DNA from 3 places in the Shewanella sp. Sh95 genome. Region 3 is predicted to be linked to each of the others. Evidence: predicted binding sites of a transcription regulator. Region 3 holds the regulator's gene; each other region holds the start of a gene.
What was found. Region 3 encodes LexA, which represses DNA repair genes until DNA is damaged. Its sites were predicted from a motif close to TACTGTATNNNNATACAGTA; they were not measured.
Positions count from the first base shown of each region.

Region 1 (2,278 bases), on a different contig from region 3:
TTACAGCCTTGTTAAGCAGTGACTCAATATTGCTCTCTTCGCCATCTGTGAGTAAATATAGGCTGGCTTGGCAGCTATCCACCAGTTCAGTGCCATTGGCGAGGCGTTTATGCTCTTGCTCAATGTCCTCAAATTCACCGACCTTGAGGTCGAATTCATCTAGCTCTTCAACTTGATATTGCACCAGCTGTTTTCGGGCAATACGTTCATGCTGTGAGGCTTCTAATTGCTTGAGTTCGGCTTCGATTTGTTTGCAGCGTTGATAGCTTGCTGCCACTGTGTCTATCAGTAGTCTGTGATTGGCGTAGCTGTCGAGCAAGGTGAGTTGATGCTCACTCTTTAGCATAGCATGGTGGGCGTGCTGCCCATGGATACCGACCAGCAATTGCCCGAGTAATTTCAGTTGAGTTAACGGCACAGGATTGCCATTAATGTAGGCGCGTGAGCGGCCATCACTGCCAATAGTTCGACGCAGAATACACTCATCATCAAGTTCGAGATCGTTATCTTCGAGCCAACGTTTGGCAAGGGGAACATCGTGTAGTGAAAATCGAGCACTGACTTCGGTTTTACTTGCACCAGGGCGAACACTACTGGCATCGGCACGATTACCTAGGCACAAACCTAAGGCGTCGATGGCGATGGATTTACCTGCGCCAGTTTCACCAGTAATGCTGGTCATACCGGGACGAAAATCCAGTTCGAGAAAACGGACGATAGCGAAATTATTAATGCTGAGTTGGCAAAGCATAATGAGTTCCTGTCGAATAACTTACCAAATCACTGTATTGATAAACAGTATATACTGATTTTATATACAGTAAAGTGGCTTTGGGTAAATATTCGACACATTGCAATAAGCTAGAGTTTAATCGCTTGTTTATGAATAGGTTTTAACAAGTTGCTCTAAAATAGGTAAGCTAAAAAAAGTCACTATAGTGCCAAATAATATCCCCTGCGCACTGGTTGAGGCTTGGGTGTTATAGCGCTGAGCAAGTAAATAGACGCTGGCCGCCGTAGGTAAGGCACTGAGGATTACACCCATCACTAAGTAATCTCCACTAACACCAACGCTTTTAAGCATGAAGAAAACCAATGCGGGTTGTAGGATTAATTTAAAGAGGTTGATAAGGCTAAGTTCGATAAGATTCGTCAGGCTAAATACCTTGCTATCTTTTTGGTAGCGCATGGCTTTGGCTAATACCATACCAACGGCAAATAAAGCGCAGGGGCTTGAGGTATTGCCAATTTGTTGGATCATCATGGCTACGCCAGAGGGCAGTGTTATCCCCAATGCCGAAATTGCAATGCCGATAAAGCAGCCGATAACGATGGGATTTTTAACCACAGCTAAACACATGATCACTACGGCGTGGTGTTGTCTGTGGGTATTTGTCGTAAGCTCCAGCGAGACCAAGGCCACGGCAAACATAAGCACGGACAATAAACTGGCTATGGCGGCGGCAACTAGGGCGCTTTGTTGTTCAGGAAATATAATCACCAGCAGCGGAATACCAATAAATGCGGTATTGCCAAAGGTGGCATTTAAGGCGCGCACGGCGGCAATTGCATGCTGTTTAGGATTGAAAAGTAAGGATATACCAACACAAATCAGATAAATCATCAGCATGGCGGCGCTATAGCCTGCAATAAATCCCCATTGCAGAATTTCTTGAATCGGTTGCTGCGCCAGTGCAATCAAGAGAATGGCAGGAAACGCAATATAGTAGACATATTGATTGAGCACTTGGTCGGTTTCTACTGGGAGAAAACGCAGTTTTTGTACAAGTGTGCCGAGCAGCATGATCCCGAAGACGGCAAACAGAGGGGTTAAAATGGTCATATCCCTCACTCATCCTTTTGTGTTTTTGCTTTCCCGCAAGAAGACGTTGTGGGTGCGCTAGCAGGGAATAATACCTAGGGTAATTGACGATAATCGGTGTTAGCGCAGTAAACTTATTGGCAAAATAGCATAGGATTAACCTTGGAAGCTATTGCGCTATGGTCGTAGAAATGAATAATTCTACGTTTAAAACACAATGAGTTAGTGCCTTATACCTGTGAGCGGCACTCACGCTAAACGATGGGATTGAACATGGCTGATGATGTTGGCGCTGAGCTGCAGTTAATTTATCTGTTTGTGCATTTGGTGAATGCGGGCAGTTTTTCTCAAGCCGCGAAAGTGCTCGATATGCCTATCGCCACCGTGAGCCGTAAGCTGGCCAAGCTTGAAGAAAAACTCGATAAGCAATTGTTTATGAGAAGTACCCGTAAGCTG
Region 1 is NZ_LGYY01000263.1:36,610-38,887, reverse strand. Features, by position in the region: gene recN (DNA repair protein RecN) at 1-751, opposite strand, end outside; gene AEA42_RS19395 (AEC family transporter) at 881-1,843, opposite strand; gene lldR (LysR family transcriptional regulator LldR) at 2,096-2,278, shown strand, end outside.
Region 1: recN (DNA repair protein RecN) is a predicted target of LexA. The motif match lies at 782-801, and genes of this name have one in related genera.

Region 2 (2,278 bases), on a different contig from region 3:
CGTTAAGCTCGTACACTGTTCGCTCAACCATGACGGAAAAATTGTCTCGGATAAGTTTAGGATGGGCATCTGCAAGCTGTAGAGCGGTATGGATGCCCATCAGTTTTAAACGTTGCGCAATTTTTCGGCCAATGCCCCAAACTTCATCAATGGGAGTGAGCGCCATTAACCGACGTTGGCGTTCTTTATCGCGTAAATCGACAACGCCTTGGGTGGCGGGATACTGTTTTGCTGCATAGTTAGCTAGCTTGGCTAAGGTTTTGCTCGGCCCAATTCCTACGCAGACACTGATCCCTATCCATTGCTGGATCCGCTGACGAATATCCATGGCTAACTGGTTAATATCTTGACATTTATCGAGCCGAGACAAATCCAAAAAAGCCTCATCGATTGAGTAGACTTCAACCCTAGGCACCATCTGCTCAAGTGTGGTCATGACGCGATTTGAAATATCAGCGTAAAGGGCATAGTTGGACGAAAATACCGCCACATTATGGGCGCGGATCATCTCCATCACTTGATAAACCGGCACGGCCATTTTTATGCCTAATTGCTTTGCTTCCGATGAACGCGCGACGACACAACCATCGTTATTTGACAGCACAACGATAGGTTTGCCCTGTAGATCGGGCCGAAACATACGCTCACAGGACGCATAAAAATTATTACAGTCTACGAGGGCGAATAAGTTGGCGGTCATTTGAGTTTTTTCACCACACAAGTCACGACACCGAATAGGTCTAACTCTGACTCGTGGCTGAGTGGAATTGCACTGTAGGCCGGATTACATGGCAATAATTGCACCACAGGACGTAATTGCAATTGCTTTACCGTAAATTCCCCATTGATGGCCGCCACTACAATATCTCCATGGGTGGCTTGTAAGGCTCGGTCAACCACTAATATATCACCAGAGGAAATTCCGGCATCGACCATCGAATCGCCTTGAACTTTGACAAAAAAGGTTGCGGTGGGGTGTTTGATACAAAGCTCATTTAGATCAAGCGATTGCTCAATATAATCATTGGCGGGAGAAGGAAATCCCGCCGCCACCGATGTGCTAAAGAAAGGGTATTGGATTTTTGATTGTTCAGGAGTAACCATGATCATATGCATCTAGATACTGTACATATACACAGTATAAGCTAACTTTAGCACATGTCGAAGGCGTTTATGTCATGTATTTGCTTAAGTAAACAATCACCCTATTGGAGTCTCGTGATCAAGCTGACTGACTTATGTAAGTCAATTTTTTATTGAAGTAACGGCAATAAAAACAAGTATTCACATAAAAACAGAGAATGCTTTTACGGTGCGCAGAATGGATGATGTGGGGCAAATTAAAGGTATTAAGTCGGTGCTGAATGATATGCCGCTTGTGATCATAAAGCCCGCAAAACTGAGGTTTTGCGGGCTTTACTCACAGGTATCAGCCTTAAAAATTATTTCAACGCCTCAGGGACGATGGGGTAGTTATCCCATACACGGCCGTCGCTCATTGAACGTACCAGCTTGATATATTCAGCATGGGTCCAGGCGAGCGGGGTGGCGGAGTTAGTGCCTTGGCCGAGTTGATATTGGTAACGAGTGGCGTTACCCACACCGTCCCATGCTTGTTCGGGGAGCATTAGACCCGCGTTGGCGAAGGTTTCCATCCCTTGCACATAGGTATTGATAAGTTGCTGCTTGGTTTGCTGTGCGTGAGCACCGCTTAGCTCTCCCTTGGCGCTGGCAAGGGCCAATTCAAAATGCCCACGCTCGCCAGTAAAGAAGGGCCAGACGCGGCCGCGTTGGTTGTCGCTATTACTGCCCGATTCGGCGTAGTTTGCGCCGGTTATAGTGTCTTCACCGTAGCCATCGTTACCGTAACGTCTAAAGCCTGGAACGCTGCTGCCATCCTTTGCCATAAAGTTGTATTTGAGGCGTAAATTGTCCTCAAGCTCGGTATTATCCACCAGCGCTAGGCTTTGATTAATCAGCTTATCGGTGGCGCCACGCACGCCATAGCGCACCAGTTCTAAAAAGCCGCCATCGAGGATCTGACGTTGATCTAATCCCGCACGGCCATTATTGGCGGCGAGTTGCTCGGCGCTGTTTGGCTCACCGTTGGGGCTTAATCGCAGATAATAAGGCGCCTTAATACCTTGGCTATCCGTGAGCAAACCTTGGGTCGTCACTAAGTGTTTTTCAAGTTGTTGATTAAGCGTTTTAGCGGTCGCGAGATAACGTTGACTGGCATCGCTGTCGTTTACTGCCTTGGCAATATCACTCGCGGCCA
Region 2 is NZ_LGYY01000221.1:3,199-5,476, forward strand. Features, by position in the region: gene umuC (translesion error-prone DNA polymerase V subunit UmuC) at 1-700, opposite strand, end outside; gene umuD (translesion error-prone DNA polymerase V autoproteolytic subunit) at 697-1,104, opposite strand; gene AEA42_RS16395 (glucan 1,4-alpha-glucosidase) at 1,443-2,278, opposite strand, start outside.
Region 2: umuD (translesion error-prone DNA polymerase V autoproteolytic subunit) is a predicted target of LexA. The motif match lies at 1,122-1,141, and genes of this name have one in related genera.

Region 3 (2,278 bases):
ATACTGCTGAATAAATCCATTATTCTCAATTTTTGTGGGCGAGCGATATTCGAAAATAACGCGATATTTCTGCCTAAACAGGCCATATATCATGTGCGCCTAAATCAAACATACTTGCTGTTTAAAAATTGATCAAGATCACTTCTTTTTCTAATTGTCTGAAAAATTGCCAAAAAAAAGCCTCACATTCACAGGTGAGGCGGCTTTCAAGGCTAAATACGGTGTGAAAAATTTTTAATGAACAGAGCTGAAAAATGCGGGTTGAGTAAATTTAGCCGATTGTGTGAGATTGGTGCTAGAAGGTTGGTCATTCGTTGAACCTTCAAGCACGATACCCATTGCACGTGCGCTCTTTGCTACAATTTGTAGGCGACGATTATCGCGAGTATCTAGGGCGTTAATCCAAGTAATCACTGCGCTAGATGTGCCACTGGTTAAGGCTTTTTCCATCGCCCAAAGGGTTTCGACCTCATCTTTTGCGTGAACCAATAGTACGCGATCCATACGCACACCTGCGTTTGCTAATAGCTGCTTGTAGCCAATACTAGGTGGGTTGATGAGCACTATCCATCTTCCCTGTTGGCTCAGTTGGGCAAGTTGTTTGCTCAGCTGTGTCAGCTCTTGGCGCCCTTGGCTCTGAGTTGGCATAGTGACTATTGATGTATGCTGCCAGTCGGTCTCTGTATCTCGAACCGTATCGAGCCATAAACCGGGGTGACGCGGGGCATTACCTAATAGTTTGTTCATAGCCAATCTCCGTTGCGGATCACCCCTACGGCGAGCCCTTCAATTGTTAGACTTTGGAAACTCAAATCGACTTTAATCGGTGAATAGTCTTCATTCTCGGCATGTAGGTAGACTAAATTACCTTTTTTTTCAAAGCGTTTTACGGTTACATCATCGTCAACGCGAGCAACAACAACTTGTCCATTGCGCGCTTGTTGTACTTTATGAACGGCAAGCAGGTCACCCTCAAGGATGCCGATATTCTTCATACTGTCGCCTTTTACGCGCAGCAGGAAATCGGCAGCAGGGTGGAACATGCTGGGGTCGACTTGGTAATACTGTTCGACATGCTCTTGGGCGAGAATAGGTTCACCCGCTGCCACTTGGCCGATAAGTGGCAAGCCTGTTTCGCGGTTATCTTCTTCCTCTACAGGGAGACGGATCCCGCGGGAAGTACCAGGCATGATCTCGATGCAGCCTTTTTTCGCCAATGCCTTAAGGTGTTCTTCTGCGGCATTTGCACTTTTAAAACCCAAACGGGTGGCAATTTCGGCCCGAGTGGGTGGCATGCCAGTCTCGGCAATATTACGTTTAATCAGCTCTAAAATTTCGGCTTGGCGTGGCGTCAACGGTCTCATGGTCTTTCCTGTTTTTCTATACAGTTACTGTTAGTATATACAGTATTATTGGTAGTGCAAGTATTAACCACTTTTAACTTGGTCAGCTAGATCTGCAAATAACCGTAATCGTCATCTATGGGGTGAATGCCATTTGCACGGTATCAATAAATGGTGTCGCCTAAAGTGCGTTACTAAGTCATTAAAATCAGCAGCTGAATCCTGCATCTTTAGGTTGTTTGGGTATATTCTCTAGAATCTGGTATTCTATGGGGCTAATGAACGTACTTACATTGCATAAGAATAATGCCTAAACAAGACTCTCTTTGGTTGAAATCATTACGTTGGATCCAAAAGCACTTAGTGCACACTATTGTTGTGCCACAGGATCCCTTTGCCGATCTGAATCTGGATGCCTCCAGACCGCTTGCTTATGTAATGAAAACAGAATCCCTGAGTGATATTGCTGCGTTAAGCGAGATCACCACGAAACTTGGTTTGCCAAGCCCTTACGAGCCGCTGGTGGTGAATGGCGTTGTGGCGCCACGGGTGGTATGCCTTGAAGGTCGTAAGCCCTTATTTGGTGAACGCGCCAGCAATGAGCCATTCCTCGAATGTTTTATGCGTTTGTTGGCCGTCCATAAGGAAAAGCCAGAGTTAGATATCCAGCTGGTGCCTGTGAGTCTGTATTGGGGTCGTACTCCGGGTAAAGAAGACGACACCATGAAGGCGGCAGTGCTTGAGCGCGAGAACCCTACTTGGTTACGTAAGTGCTTGATGATCCTATTTTTGGGCCGTCACAACTTTGTGCAATTTTCTAATGCGGTATCGCTGCGTTACATGGCCGACGAACATGGTACCGATATGGGCATTGCCCATAAATTGGCTCGAGTAGCGAGAGTGCATTTCCGCCGCCAACGTAAGGTGATGACGGG
Region 3 is NZ_LGYY01000045.1:50,474-52,751, forward strand. Features, by position in the region: gene AEA42_RS03745 (SulA-like leucine-rich domain-containing protein) at 235-747, opposite strand; gene lexA (transcriptional repressor LexA) at 744-1,364, opposite strand; gene plsB (glycerol-3-phosphate 1-O-acyltransferase PlsB) at 1,650-2,278, shown strand, end outside.